DNA from 3 places in the Vibrio sp. QJM3NY_35 genome. Region 3 is predicted to be linked to each of the others. Evidence: predicted binding sites of a transcription regulator. Region 3 holds the regulator's gene; each other region holds the start of a gene.
The links. Region 3 encodes PurR, which represses purine synthesis genes. Its sites were predicted from a motif close to TNANGNAAACGTTTNCNTNA; they were not measured.

Region 1: pyrD (quinone-dependent dihydroorotate dehydrogenase) is a predicted target of PurR. The motif match lies at 2,590-2,609, and genes of this name have one in related genera.
Region 2: glpX (class II fructose-bisphosphatase) is a predicted target of PurR. The motif match lies at 2,616-2,635, and genes of this name have one in related genera.

The regions. Positions count from the first base shown of each region.
Region 1 is NZ_CM173507.1:1,768,656-1,773,750, forward strand. Features, by position in the region: gene rlmKL (bifunctional 23S rRNA (guanine(2069)-N(7))-methyltransferase RlmK/23S rRNA (guanine(2445)-N(2))-methyltransferase RlmL) at 1-187, opposite strand, end outside; gene AC3CH3_RS08215 (cell division protein ZapC) at 697-1,245, opposite strand; gene pyrD (quinone-dependent dihydroorotate dehydrogenase) at 1,452-2,462, opposite strand; gene AC3CH3_RS08225 (NAD-glutamate dehydrogenase) at 2,794-5,095, opposite strand, start outside.
Region 2 is NZ_CM173507.1:3,133,765-3,138,859, forward strand. Features, by position in the region: gene hslU (ATP-dependent protease ATPase subunit HslU) at 1-352, shown strand, start outside; gene AC3CH3_RS14240 (1,4-dihydroxy-2-naphthoate polyprenyltransferase) at 508-1,425, shown strand; gene rraA (ribonuclease E activity regulator RraA) at 1,499-2,017, shown strand; gene zapB (cell division protein ZapB) at 2,128-2,370, opposite strand; gene glpX (class II fructose-bisphosphatase) at 2,695-3,702, shown strand; gene AC3CH3_RS14260 (helix-turn-helix transcriptional regulator) at 3,901-4,521, shown strand; gene AC3CH3_RS14265 (DUF3135 domain-containing protein) at 4,644-4,991, shown strand; gene AC3CH3_RS14270 (DUF805 domain-containing protein) at 5,045-5,095, opposite strand, start outside.
Region 3 is NZ_CM173507.1:2,214,220-2,219,314, forward strand. Features, by position in the region: gene torR (two-component system response regulator TorR) at 1-167, opposite strand, end outside; gene torD (molecular chaperone TorD) at 425-1,072, shown strand; gene purR (HTH-type transcriptional repressor PurR) at 1,388-2,392, shown strand; cyclic di-GMP riboswitch class I at 2,563-2,648, shown strand; gene AC3CH3_RS09935 (TfoX/Sxy family DNA transformation protein) at 2,776-3,366, shown strand; gene AC3CH3_RS09940 (TVP38/TMEM64 family protein) at 3,490-4,170, shown strand; gene AC3CH3_RS09945 (putative signal transducing protein) at 4,218-4,535, shown strand; gene AC3CH3_RS09950 (alpha/beta fold hydrolase) at 4,666-5,095, opposite strand, start outside.

The DNA of each region.
Region 1 (5,095 bases), 450 kb from region 3:
CAGAAAGGACACGTACAAATCGAGAAGCCAAACGGCTCCACAAACAACAACGATAAATTTGCTCATTGGTGGCTTTGAATTTAACACCTGCTTGAACAGGTTTTGCGTTTGTAATCCCTAGTTGGGTTAGTTCTTCAACTAATAAATTCTCAAGGCCATTTGAGGTAACCGCTAGATATTGATTCATAGTGTTCTTTTATTGATAAAAATGAGCTCGATTATACCTGAATTTGTTACTAGAGCATCACACTAAACTCGTCTTTTCATTGAATCTTTCTTCTAACTGGCTAGCAAACGCACAGCCTTGAAGCGATCGCTTACCCACCCCCCCCTTAGAACATAAGACTTATCAATCCAACACGATTCATGACCCAATACCGCTCAAAGCGACAGTGTGAATTTATATTCACCCCAAAATTGGTATATACCAAGAGGGATTTATGGGTGAAAGTTAGCTACAAATAGGCAAAAACAGGGAATAAAGATGGGCAAATTACACTTCTAGTGATGAAAACAGGCAGAAATTAAGGCGAAAAAATAGTCGTAAGTTCACTATTTAAATGGTTAGGCAGTGATGTATTTATCAGGATGAGGTTTTTTAGGCACAAAAAAATCGGCTATTGAGCCGATTTTGGGGAAGGTTTGACAGGTTCACGCGTTGCGATGTGTGTGAGAAATGATGGACTAAATAGAAGGCTAACCGACCATCGCAATGTGCGTTTGATGAAGAATAGCGTTCGCGTCTATCATTCTATCGTGCATGACCTTAATCGAGTCGCCAAAGCGTAACCCTTTTGAAGGTGTAAGCAGAAACTCTTCTAGGTCGACAAATGCACAAAGGCTCGCACACTCTCCCACTTCTAGTACGATGAAGTAACCTAAGCTATGCTCGTTACTCATTTGTACTATGTCCCCCTCTTGAGGGTGTTCATGGCTTGTACCTTGTGAGTCGAAGAACCAACTCTTAGGCTGTACAGGCTTATGGAAGCGCTTTGCTGCTACACAATAAAGCGCGAGTTCAGCTTGACGAGGCTCAGACAGTTCTAAGCCAGAAATTTGTTCTTTGAAGGTTTGGTATGAAGATGCGTCATCAACGGTGAATTCATTATCTCTAAACGCGCAGTCCACCAGCTTATTGCGGACCAGATTCGTTTTGAAAATCATATCCTCTCCGAGGTTTAGCATTAATGAACATTGCTGCTCATCGTAATACCAACTCCATGTATCGCTAGGTTTAAGCATCATTTCGTCTCACACTGTTGAACCATTCCATTAGGTAAAACGCAAAATTACCTTCAATTACAGTAATTTTACTGAGCAATAGGCAAAAAAAAAGAGGAAATGAATTCCTCTTTCTTATCGCTTTTCTCTACAACTCAGTGAGTTACAGTGTCTCTTTTAGTAAGACGATGCCAGATTGTCGCTTTTCAAAAATAAAAGCAATTTTCAGCTTATAGATTTTTAACGATGTCGCCAACTAGGCCTGGGCCTTTGTAGATGAAACCAGAGTAAACCTGTACAAGCTTCGCGCCCGCCATCATTTTCTCTTTTGCAGCAACATACGAGTCAACACCACCTACTCCAATGATCGGCAGTTTGTCACCCAGCTCTTCGTGAAGTTTACGAACTACTTCAGTACTACGAGATTGAACAGGACGTCCACTTAGGCCACCCGCTTCATCGCAATGTTTCATGCCTTCAACGATTGAACGATCCAATGTTGTGTTTGTTGCGATCACACCATCGATCTTATTTTTGATCAATGACTCACAAATTTGGCGAATTTCGTCGTCGCTTAGATCCGGAGCAATCTTAAGAGCAAGAGGCACATATTTACCATGCTTCTCTTCCAGTTCAGATTGTTTCGTTTTAAGTTCAGACAATAGATCGTCTAGAGCTTCGCCGTATTGTAGAGAACGAAGTCCTGGAGTGTTTGGTGAAGAGATGTTCACAGCAATGTAACCAGCGTATTGATATACCTTCTCCATACAGATCAAGTAATCTTCAGCGCCCTTTTCAATTGGTGTGTCTTTGTTCTTACCGATGTTAATGCCTAAGATACCATCGTAGTTCGACTTCTTAACATTCTCAACAAGGTTGTCGACGCCTAGGTTGTTAAAGCCCATGCGGTTGATGATACCTTCAGCTTCAACAAGACGGAATAAACGAGGTTTGTCGTTACCCGCTTGCGGACGTGGAGTCACCGTTCCTACTTCAACGAAACCAAAACCCATTGCGCCAAATGCATCAATACATTCGCCGTTTTTATCTAGGCCAGCAGCTAAGCCAACTGGGTTTTTAAAAGTAAGACCCATGCACTCTACAGGTCGGTGAGGTAATTGTTGGCGATACAAAAGATCAATAGGTGTGCCTGTGAAGCGTTTGAAATTTTGAATTGCAAGATCATGTGCCTTTTCGGCATCAAGTTGGAAAAAGCCAGTTCTGGCTAGACGGTAAAGCATTGTGCCTCCGATAGAAAAAAGCCCCGTGTAAACGGGGCGATATTATTTACTTATTTATCCAACTATTCAATCTATTACTGCCTGTAAGGGTAAGATAATCGAGTTTGCTAACGAATGAGGTTCATTATTAAGCAAACGTTATCGTTTCTTCAGGTTATTAAGCCATTTCTAATCTCAGCCCTATTACAACCACCAGCTCGCTTAACAACAAACAACGTGTGCGTCGAAGTTGGTTCTTCAAAAATCGTTAGTCCCATTGTTTCGACTTTACCGAAAAGAAAAAAGGCAGACCTTGTGGCCTGCCCTTATACTTTTTCGTCTTATCTAGTGACTAGTCTTTCGACATGCAGTTTAGATTCAACAGCATCAATTCACGCAGTGCTACTGAGAACTTAGCAAACTCATGAACAGAACCCACTTTGAATTCGTTTAAGATGCTTTCCCAACGATGTAGAGAAACAGAGTTACTTTCCATCCAGTCATCAAGCGCTTTAATCACATCGATGTCTGAAGCACAACCACAGTTAAGTACTTGGCCAGTTAACTGACGTTGCTGCCAATCCAGATCTTCTCTGAATGCTGCACGCGCCAGTGCTTGCCAGTTGTTGTCTACAGCTTGGCCATTGATTTGTTTCAAGAACCAGTGCAGTGACAAACGGTCGCCTAGATTGAAGTAAAGCTTAGACGCTTGTTGTACAGTTTTACCTGTTTCACGAGCCACTGTGGATATATCCAGTGCTGAGTACAGGCTAGACAAACGAGCCACTGAGTTAGCCAGCTCAGCGTTTACACCTTGGTCAATCCAAAGTTGAGCCATTGCTTGATGCTCTTCTACTTCTGAAGCCACTAGGTTTTCATCCAGCTTTTCAGTAATCGCAACGACATCACCTTGGTAAAGCTCAATCAATGCATTCACTGACTGTTTACCGGTACGATTTCTTAGCAACCAGCGTGCTAGACGACGAAGCGTACGACGTACATGGTAAAGCAATTCGTATTGAGCTTCAGAACTTGAGATGTTGTCCAGTTCACGGATGCTCTTTAATACCTTACCCAGGCCGTAGATTTCACGTGATGCCGCGTAAGCATTCGCAATATCAACAATGTTCGCGCCCGTCTCTTCTTGCAAGCGAGTCACGAAGTTACAGCCCATCTCGTTAACCATTTGGTTAGCAAGCGCAGTCGCAATGATCTCTGCACGAAGTGGATGGTTATCCATGTGCTGAGAGTAGTTACGGCGTAACTCTGTTGGGAAGTACTGCATCAGTTGTTGAGCATGGAACTCATCATTCGCAATGTCATCACTCACAAGGTCTTCTTTTAGAACCATTTTACCGTAAGCGATCAATACTGATAGCTCAGGTCTTGTTAGTGCTTGGCCCTGCTTCTCACGCTCTAGCAGCGTTTCATCATCTGGTATGTATTCCAAACCACGGTCTAAGTACCCTGCTTTTTCCATTGTGTGGATAAAGCGGATTTGCTCTTTCACTAAGCCTACACCTTGATGCTCAGTAACAGAGATAGACTCAGCTTGGCAGTATGCGTCATCTAGTACAATCTCGCCTACTTCGTCTTCCATAGATTCAAGAACTTGGTTACGTTGCTTAACGGTTAGGTCACCATTAGACACTAAGCCATTCAAGAAGATCTTAATGTTAACTTCGTTATCCGAGCAATCTACACCACCAACGTTATCGACAAAGTCAGTATTAACTCGACCGCCCGTTAGAGCGTATTCAATACGACCCAATTGAGTCATACCCAAGTTACCGCCTTCACCAACAACCTTAGCTTTCAGGTCACGGCCGTCGATACGTAGCACGTCATTTGCACGGTCACCCACATCGGTATGAGTCTCACTAGAAGACTTAACGTAAGTACCAATACCGCCGTTCCAAAGTAGATCAACCTTCATAGACAAGATCGCTTTGATCAAGTCATTGGGTGCCATTGATGCTTTCTTGGTGCCCAGCATTTTCTGAATTTCAGGTGTTAAAGAGATAGACTTCGCTCGACGAGAGAAGATGCCACCACCTTGAGAAATAAGATCTTTATTGTAATCTTCCCAGCTTGAGCGAGGCAGATTAAACAAACGGTCACGCTCTACCCAGCTTGATGCCGACTCTGGATTCGGGTCAATGAAGATGTGCATGTGGTTAAACGCAGCTTGTAAGCGAATGTGCTTAGATAGCAACATACCGTTACCAAATACGTCGCCTGCCATATCACCTACACCAATTGCAGTGAAGTCTGTGCTTTGACAGTTGATACCCATTTCGCGGAAGTGACGTTTAACCGATTCCCAGCCACCTTTCGCCGTGATACCCATGGCTTTGTGGTCGTAACCGTTAGAGCCACCCGATGCAAACGCATCACCTAGCCAGAAGTTGTACTCTTCAGCTACTGAGTTCGCTAGATCTGAGAATGTCGCGGTGCCTTTATCGGCTGCAACAACCAAGTATGGGTCATCTTCATCGTGACGAACAACCTTCTTAGGTGGGATAACCTCACCTTCAATGATGTTGTCTGAAACGTCTAGCAATGCACGGATGAAGCGCTTGTAACAACGTTGACCTTCAGCAAAGATCTCGTCTCGCCCAGACATCATGTGTTGACGCTTACAAACGAAACCA
Region 2 (5,095 bases), 920 kb from region 3:
AATCCGCGTAGAACTTGAAGCACTATCAGCGCATGACTTCAAACGCATCCTGACTGAACCAAAAGCATCTCTAACAGAGCAATACATTGCCCTAATGAAAACAGAAGATGTGAGCATTGAGTTCACTGAAGATGGCATCAACCAGATTGCGGACGCAGCATGGCGCGTAAACGAAACCACTGAGAACATCGGTGCGCGTCGTCTACACACGGTAATGGAGCGTCTAATGGATGAGATTTCATTCGAAGCAACAGACAAAGCTGGCAGCAAGCTTGTTATTGATGAAGCTTACGTAACAGCGAAGCTTGGCGAGTTCGTTGAAGACGAAGACCTAAGCCGCTTCATCCTGTAGCACACGAAACTCCAACTTATTGCTCTAACTCAAAGAAATAGCAGCTAATAAGCGAATTCAAGGCCCACTTTCGAGTGGGCTTTTTATTACCCGAAAAATGGGCGTATACTCAAATCACAGTATGAAACGAAGACTTACAACGAAATAGACCTACGATGAAACAATCTCTACTGATTTGGCTTGATGCCGCACGACCGAAAACTCTGCCTCTCGCACTCGTCTCTATTCTTACAGGAAGTAGTTTAGCGTTCGCCAGCGATCAGTTTTCTTTATCGATAGCACTACTGGCTTTTTTAACCGCCACCCTATTACAAATTTTGTCGAACCTAGCCAATGACTATGGTGATGCAGTAAAAGGCACCGACAACGAAAATCGCCTCGGTCCAACACGTGCGATGCAGTCTGGCGCGGTCACCGCTAAAACCATGAAGCAAGCCATCATCCTCAATATCGTGTTTACTATGATTGCCGGGCTGATTCTAATTTTCCATGCGTTGACCTCAATTGAAAGTATCTTATCTTTCATTGCATTAGGCGTATTAGCGATTGTGGCAGCCATTGCTTACACCGTGGGTAATAAGCCTTATGGCTACATTGGCCTCGGCGACTTATCGGTATTTATCTTCTTTGGTTTGTTAGGTGTATCGGGGACTTACTTCTTACACACAGGTCATGTTGAACCAAGCCTGTTCCTTCCAGCATTAGGCTGTGGCTTGATGGCGGTTGCGGTACTCAATATCAACAACATGCGTGACATCGAAAACGACAGCGAATGTGGTAAACGTACCATGGCAGTTCGCCTAGGACAGCGCAAAGCTAAGCACTATCATTTCGCCTTGCTTGGTCTCGCCCTTGCGTCTTTCGCTATTTACCTACTGATTCAAGAAAAGCCAGCCTGGATCAGCCTGCCGTTTTTACTGAGTATTATTATTGTTTATAAACATGGCAAAGCTGTTTGGGAAACCGAAAAACCCGCGCAGATTGCACCAATGATGCCAGTGATTGTGAAATGCTCACTGGTCACTAACCTATTGTTTGCAGGGGTTGTCGTAGCTCAAACTCTATTGAGTTAAATGAGACTAATCATTGCAAAGGGATCAAGCACCGATATACTCAAAGTAAGCTCATTGTTCAAAAGGTATACGAATGGAATACAACACTTCAGCACTGTGCGACATATATTTGGATCAAGTTGATGTCGTGGAACCAATGTTCAGCAACTTCGGTGGACGTGCATCCTTCGCAGGACAAATCACGACATTAAAGTGTTTTGAAGACAACGCTTTGATTCGTTCTGTACTAGAGCAAGATGGTCTAGGGCGTGTGTTGTTAATCGACGGTGGCGGCTCACTGCGTAAAGCGCTGATTGATGCTGAGATTGCCCTGCTTGCCGAAGATAATGAGTGGGAAGGTATTGTGGTTTACGGCTGTGTTCGTGAAGTCGATGAGCTTGAAGACATGAACCTAGGTATCCAAGCCTTGGCTTCTATCCCTGTTGGAGCGAGCCAAGAAGGTGTCGGTGAATTAGACGTACCCGTGAACTTTGGCAGCGTGACCTTCTTACCCGAAGATTACCTGTACGCAGATAACACCGGCATCATTCTTTCTGCCGAACCTCTAGATGTAGAACTTGATTTGGATGTCGAGGAAGAAGAGGTCGAGTAACCCACTCGGCTTTGAACACGACAACAAAGCATAAGAATACGAAGTATTAGAACGCAAACAAAAACGCCCGCTACTGAGTAGCGGGCGTTTTTTTAAATCTGAAGAGTCGATTACTCTACTTCATCCATTTTTCCAAGAAGGTTACGGATGCGATCTTGCCATGCTGAATGCTCTTCCTGCATTTGCTGAGTTTTTTGCTCTAGCTCGTGACGGCTTGCTTTAAGCTCACCAGCTTCTGTTGCTAGTGCTTGTTTCTCTTCTTTAAGCTCTTCCACTTCCATTTGAAGAAGTGCAATTGTATCTACTGCTGTTTGAATTTTTGCTTCTAGCTGCTCTAGTACTTCAAAAGACATTCTGGCCTACCTTTAAGTTATCCGTTTGATGGTGAAGGTTCACTCCACTTATTTCCCCATTCTACTCAGCAGAGCAAGGATAAACACTCAATATATTCGATATTTTGCGCCATTCGATGAAAAAAACAGCGCTTTTTACCGAATATTGACGTGAACGATTACCGCCACAACGGCAAACCGATTATTTTGATGAATAATAACTGTTTTCCACTGCGAATTGATCGAGAGCAATCTCCAAAAAACAAAAAGGCAAACGTTTCCTTTTGGATATGGTAAAATTCGCCGCGAAATTTCTATTCCCCCTTTGAAAATTTTGGAGTCCGCATGAAACGCGATTTAGCAATGTCATTCTCTCGTGTCACAGAAGGTGCAGCACTAGCTGGTTACAAGTGGCTTGGCCGTGGCGATAAAAACGCTGCAGATGGCGCTGCTGTAGAAGTAATGCGTAGCCTATTAAACAAAACCGAAATTAGCGGTGAGATTGTTATCGGCGAAGGTGAAATCGATGATGCACCTATGCTGTACATCGGCGAAAACGTAGGTGTGGGCGGCGACGCTGTCGACATCGCAGTTGACCCAATTGAAGGGACACGCATGACAGCAATGGGCCAATCAAATGCATTGGCTGTATTGGCGGCAGGCGAAAAAGGCAGCTTCCTTAAAGCGCCTGATATGTACATGGAAAAGTTGGTTGTTGGCCCTGGCGCTAAAGGCGTGATTGACCTAGAACTGCCACTAACAGAAAACCTAGAAAACATCGCGAAAGCACTAGGTAAAACACTCGATACTCTAGTGGTAACCACGCTTGCTAAGCCTCGTCATGATCAAATCATCGCCGACATGCAAGCAATGGGCGTTCGTGTATTTGCTGTGCCAGACGGTGATGTTGCGGCTTCTATCTTAACCTGTATGCCAGACAGCGAAGTAGACGTCATGTACTGCATCGGCGGCGCACCTGAAGGTGTGGTTTCGGCTGCGGTAATTCGCGCACTCGACGGCGACATGCACGGTCGTCTTCTACCTCGCCATGAAGTTAAAGGCGACACAGAAGAGAACCGCAAGCACGGTGAACTTGAACTTGAGCGCTGCGCAGAAATGGGCGTAACGGCGGGTATCGTGTTGAAGATGGAAGATATGGCTCGCAGCGACAACATTGTATTTTCAGCAACAGGCATCACTAAGGGTGACTTGCTAGAAGGTATTTCTCGTCAAGGTAATATCGCAACCACAGAAACCCTGCTTATCCGTGGCCGCTGCCGTACAATTCGCCGCATCAAATCTACCCACTACCTAGAGCGTAAAGATCCAGAAATAGTAGGTCATATCCTGTAAGCCTAAATTCGGTGAAACAGAATATTCCAAGGCTGATACCTAGTATCAGCCTTTTGTTTTATTAGCGCACCAGAATCTGACCATGGTAGCCAATAGAGTAAAACGCTATCTATAGAGTAAATTATCATCAATATAGTAAATGGTTTGCTTTATAAACACCTTGCCTCATAATAGTAAGGTTCATTAGGTAGGGATAGTATGAAAACAAGCGACAGAATCTTACAGACCATTAAGCGTCAAGGCGCGGTAACCGCGAAACAACTGTCAGAAGAATTTGGCATGACGACAATGGGGGCAAGGCAACATCTGCAAAGCCTGGAAGATGACGGTATTCTTGCGTTTCATGATGTGAAAGTGAAAGTGGGTCGCCCGACTCGCCACTGGTCCCTGACTCAACAAGGTCATAGCCAATTTTCAGACCGACATGGTGAACTCACCATTCAAGTGATTGATGCTGTCGAGAATCTATTTGGTAAAGAAGGGCTGGCTAAGGTTGCTGCCGAGCGTGAACAACACACTCTTAAGCAGTATCAAACTGCGCTGTCTGGCTGTGATTCACTCATCAGCAAGCTTAAAAAACTCACCCAGCTTCGTGAAGACGAAGGCTACATGGCTGAGCTTCAAGAGCATGATGATCACTACATCTTGATTGAGAACCACTGCCCTATCTGTAAGGCTGCAACTCGCTGCCCTAGCCTGTGCCAATCTGAGCTCAACGTGTTTACTGAGTTACTAAAAGATGAGTGTCACGTGAGCCGTACAGAGCACATCATTGCTGGCGAACGACGCTGCACTTACACCTTAACACCCGCCCTTTGATTGCAAAGGTAATCGGCTAATACCGTCTCAATATTGAGAAAACACAAATAGATTAAAATTTGTACAGATTTCTTTCTTAAGCTTAGAGCATATGAAACACGCTTAATGCTAAGGAAGGAATGATGGCGCATCCACAACCCGCTCAAAAACTGCCACCCTTTGATGAACTTGTCCAACTCGCGAAAAGCGACCCGAAAGCATTCAATCAATTCAAACACGAGATGTGCGAACAGATGATTTGTTCGGCTTCAGACGTGATGCAAGACCGACTTCGTGCGCAGCAAAGTCACATCGACTTAGTGGTTAGCCGTTGTAAAAACCCACACCACGCCAATGTCGTACTCATGCAAGAGCTGCGCTGTCAGGTCTGTAAGTTCCAAGATGCACTCGAAGGGCGCTGCGGCTTTGAAGAATCTCTGCCTGAAAATGTCGTGCCTTTTAAGCCGAATACCGAACCTAAAATGTACTGAAATTAGCAAAGCACTAAAAAGAAAAAGGGAGCTTAATGCTCCCTTCTTATCGATCAATATTTACATGGATCTTCGCCGTAGTCATTACGGCCTTCTGTACCTTT
Region 3 (5,095 bases):
AAGTTGATGTCCAGCATAATGAGGTCAACGTTGTTTTCTTCTAACACGTTTCTCATTTGAGCGCCGCTTTCTGCTTCGCTCACTGTATAACCCTCGTTCTGGAAGTATCCAACCAGTTTACTGCGGGTTACCACATCATCTTCTACGACTAATACGTGATAGCTCATCTACACCACTTTTCTTATTTAATAGTTTCAGTGACTATTCTATTCATAACTAGTAACAATTCTAGTGGTACAGAAGATAAAAGCCAGAAACATGGATTTTTTTTGATACAAGACAATCTTAAACCTTGCTATTTATCGTCCATCGCAATTCAATATAGGTATTACTACTAACGAGTGACTTTGTGTTCGATAAGTATCACTGTTTAGTTAGCCTTCATACCCTAAGTATGACGAAAGATGATATTAGGATTATTTAAATGAAAGATACGAAAGCGTTCAACGAGCAAAGAGCAGAAATATACTGGTGGCTATCAAGCTTGTTCGCCAAAGAACTGACTCAAGAAGAACTCGATCACTACCACTCTGTTGAAATTCGTTCTTTCCTAACTGGTCTAGGCGAAAATGAAACACTAAAGCCAGCGATTGATAAGCTAGTGGATGCGCTTAACCGCCTACAAACACGTGAAGATGCTCAACTAGAATTGTCTGCAGACTTTTGCGATCTTTTCTTAAAAACAGATAAACACGGTGCTCTTCCTTACGCTTCTATGTATATCGGTGAAACTGGCCTTTTGAATGATAAGCCTGCAAAAGATATGGAAGAGATCATGGCTAAGCACAATTTAGTGGTGAACCAAGATCTAAAAGAGCCAGCAGACCACATTGCTATCGAACTCGATTTCCTTGGTAACTTGATCATTCGTTCAAACGAAACGGATATTGAAGAAGAGCTAGAGAATTCATTTGCCGTTCAACAGCAGTTTATCGAACAACAACTGCTGACTTGGGTACCAAAGTTCAACGTGAAATGTCATGACGTTGATGAATTCGGTTTCTACGCCTCCGTCTCATCTTTGCTACTCGCATTCTGTCAATTAGACACTCAATATTTAGCTGGTGAATAGCTTATTGGATGACTAGGTAAATAAATTCAGTAGAATGTGACAATTCACCCGGATTTCTGGGTGAATTTTATTGCGAGTAATTTCTAGTCAGTCTAAAATTGTGACCGCAAACGATAAAATATGAAACATTCACGAAATGCTATGCTTATTAAAGTTCAGAGCATTTCGGTGTTAAGACAAGCCGCTCAATAGCGGTTTTTTGTTTTTTAGCACTTTAGTACCCAAAGAGCCCTACAAATTTAAGCTCTTAGTTAGGTAGCTTAACGGCTACTTTATTCCGTACTTTGGGAAAGTAGCTTCTAATAGGATAAAACCATGGCCACTATAAAAGATGTCGCTCGCTTAGCCGGCGTATCAACAACAACCGTTTCTCACGTAATCAACAAAACTCGCTTTGTTGCAGAAGCAACTCAAGAAAAAGTAAACAAAGCCGTAGATGAACTGAACTATGCACCAAGTGCTGTCGCTCGTAGTTTGAAGTGTAATACAACACGCACCATCGGCATGCTAGTGACTCAATCAACTAACCTATTCTTCTCTGAAGTTATCGATGGTGTTGAGAGCTACTGCTACCGTCAAGGTTACACTTTGATCCTGTGTAATACGGGCGGTATCTATGAGAAGCAACGTGACTATATTCGAATGCTTGCAGAGAAACGTGTAGATGGCATCTTAGTTATGTGTTCTGACCTAACTGAAGAACTAAGAGAGATGTTAGACCGTCACGCTGACATCCCTAAAGTTATCATGGACTGGGGCCCAGAGAGCTCTCAGGCTGATAAGATCATCGATAACTCTGAAGAAGGTGGCTACCTAGCGACCAAATACCTTATTGAACGCGGTCACTCTAAGATTGCATGTTTAAGTGGCCACTTAGACAAAGCAGCATGTGTTGAACGTATTGCCGGTTACAAGCGCGCACTGAATGAAGCAAAGATTTCTGCTGATGAAAATATGATCATCGAAGGTAACTTCGAGTGTGATACGGCTGTTCTTGCTGCAGAACAAATCGTTGAGATGGAAGATCGTCCAACAGCGGTATTCTGCTTTAACGACACAATGGCACTCGGCTTAATGAGCCGCCTGCAAGAAAAAGGCATTCGCATTCCAGAAGATATCTCAGTGATCGGTTACGACAATATCGAACTGGCTGAATACTTCTCTCCGCCGCTAACGACCGTTCACCAACCAAAACGTCGTGTTGGTAAGAATGCATTCGAAATTCTATTAGAGCGCATCAAAGACAAAGACCACGAAAAACGCGTCTTCGAAATGCACCCTGAAATTGTTGAACGAAGCACAGTTAAAACGTTAAATTAATTGATAATTCGAGTTTAATTTCATCAAGCGCACCTTTAGGTGCGCTTTTTTTATCAGCAACTATAATGAACCCAGATGCACAACAGAAAGATCATTAATTGAAGCAATATCACATTTTGAAATATCAACTGTGAGCTTCATTCAACAAAAACTTTATTCTATTCAATCAGTCACGCACAGGGCAAACCACTCGAAAGAGTGAGACGCAAAGCTTCCGGCCTAAACCACTCGTTGGTATGGTAGCGGGGTTACCGATGGCAAAATGCAGTAACTACTAATAATTTGGTAATTTACGGCTTATTGACAATTTAATTGCAACATTTTGCTAATCTCTCGGACCTGCTTATTTGGTGGCGTAGTTCAAATACACCGAGATAAATAACATGGATAAACCGATACTAAAGGACTCGATGAAGTTATTTGAGTCCCTAGGAAAAATAAAATCACGCTCAATGTTTGGTGGCTTCGGTCTTTTTGCTGATGACACTATGTTTGCTCTGGTTGTAAATGACCAGTTGCACATACGCGCAGACAAAGGCACAACGAAACAATTCGAACAACAAGGGTTTCAACCGTACGTCTACAAAAAACGTGGTTTCCCTGTCGTTACTAAATATTTCGCTTTACCTGAAGGCCTCTGGCAAGACCAAGAGAAAATCTTGCAGCTTGCAACCACGTCTCTAGGTTTTGCTAAAGAAGAAAAAGCTGAGCAGTCTTCTGCTAAGCCGACCCGACTCAAAGATCTGCCTAATCTTCGACTCGCTACCGAGCGTATGTTGAAAAAGGCAGGGATCGATTCTGTAGAACGTTTATATGAATCTGGCTCTGTAAACGCATTTAACGCCATCAAAGAATCGCATGCGTCTTCTGTCAGTATTGAACTACTTTGGGCGCTAGAAGGTGCGATCAATGGTACACATTGGTCAGTTATACCGCAGCAGCGTCGTGAAGAGCTTATCAATCGCGTCAATTAACATTGTATCTACATAACTAAGCCGCATTTTTTGCGGCTTTTTTTATATCTGCTGAAAGTTAATCTAAGCTTTACCTGTCTATCTATACTATCGATATGCATTGAAAATTTAGAGGAAGTATCAATGAGTAAGAAAATGATATTGGGTATTATATTGGTAGTAACCATCGTCTTGTTAGGCGTCAATTTTGGTCAATACCTCACGCTTGAAAATGCTAAGGCCCAACAAGCCGTTTTAAATGACTATATTGACAGCAACTTTATTGCTGCTGCCGCTATCTATTTTGTTGCGTATGTAATGATCACTGCTTTCTCAATTCCTGGCGCCGCTGTTGTTACCCTGCTTGGAGCTGCTCTATTTGGCTTCTGGAATAGCTTGCTGCTGGTATCTTTCGCGAGTGCGATCGGTGCGACTTTAGCCTTCTTAAGTAGCCGTTACCTATTGCGTGACTGGATTCAAACCAAGTTTGGTGACAAATTGGCGACAATTAACAAGGGGGTTGAAAAAGACGGCGCGTTTTACCTATTTTCTCTGCGTCTGATCCCTGTATTCCCATTTTTCCTTATTAACCTATTGATGGGTCTAACACCGATGTCAGTGAGTCGTTACTACATTACGAGTCAAATCGGGATGTTACCGGGGACGGCGGTTTTCTTGAATGCTGGTACTCAGCTCGCAGAAATTGATTCACTTTCGGGCATCGTCTCCCCTTCAGTACTATTGTCATTTGCGTTATTGGGGATATTCCCAATAGTTGCTAAATGGTTGATGGGTAAGTTTCGCTCAGCGCCCGTAGCTGAATAATTTATAATAGCTAAATAACACAGATAGCCGAATAAGGTTCTATTTCAATGAAAATCTTCAGTGCATCGAATCCGACAGAAGCTCATATCATCTGTGGATTATTAGAAAGCGAGAATATTGCCTGTGAAGTTCGTGGTGAGGGATTGTTCGGATTGAAGGGGGAAATCCCATTTACGGAAGAAACTGACCCTTACGTGTGGTTATATGAGCCAGAATTGGCCAGTGAAGCTCGCATGCTCGTCAATGACTACCAAAAGCAGCAAGATTCGATCATCTATGAAGAGTGGCGTTGTGGTGAGTGTCATGAAGTCAACGAAGCGCAATTCGGCTCTTGTTGGCAGTGCGGTGCTGCTTCACCCGAATAGCAGAGTTTCAGTGACCTTATAAGACAATTAGGCCGATACCTCCTCCAAATAAAAACGGGAAGCTAAAATTAGCTTCCCGTTTTTATTTCAATTCGATTCCATCATCATCTTTGATTTCGCGTTTAGAAAATCACTGAATTTGTTTTTGAATAAACGCAATCGAACGCTGATTAAACTCTTCAGGGTTTTCCACGTTACATACGTGCCCACAATTCGGAATCTCCACTAGCTCGCTCGACTCATGCGCTGCAACCATTTCTTTTACAGGCTTAATAAACATGTAGTCACGTTCACCCATCAAATAAAGAGTCGGTATTGGTAGCTCTCTATCTTTAAAATATTTCATCAAGGGGTTTACATCAGCCGTGAGGATAAACCAGCGTTTAAATTCTTTCTGGCACAGTTTTTTTGCTTCGCGGATAAAAAGATGACGAGACTCTTTTTGGCTTTTTTGTGGCATCACAACATAAGCAAAAAGGCTGTATAACCACATGTAAGGAATGATGTGCTTGCTGAGGTTACCCAACTTGATTAAGACTTGAGAGCGAGTGTTTAGCTTA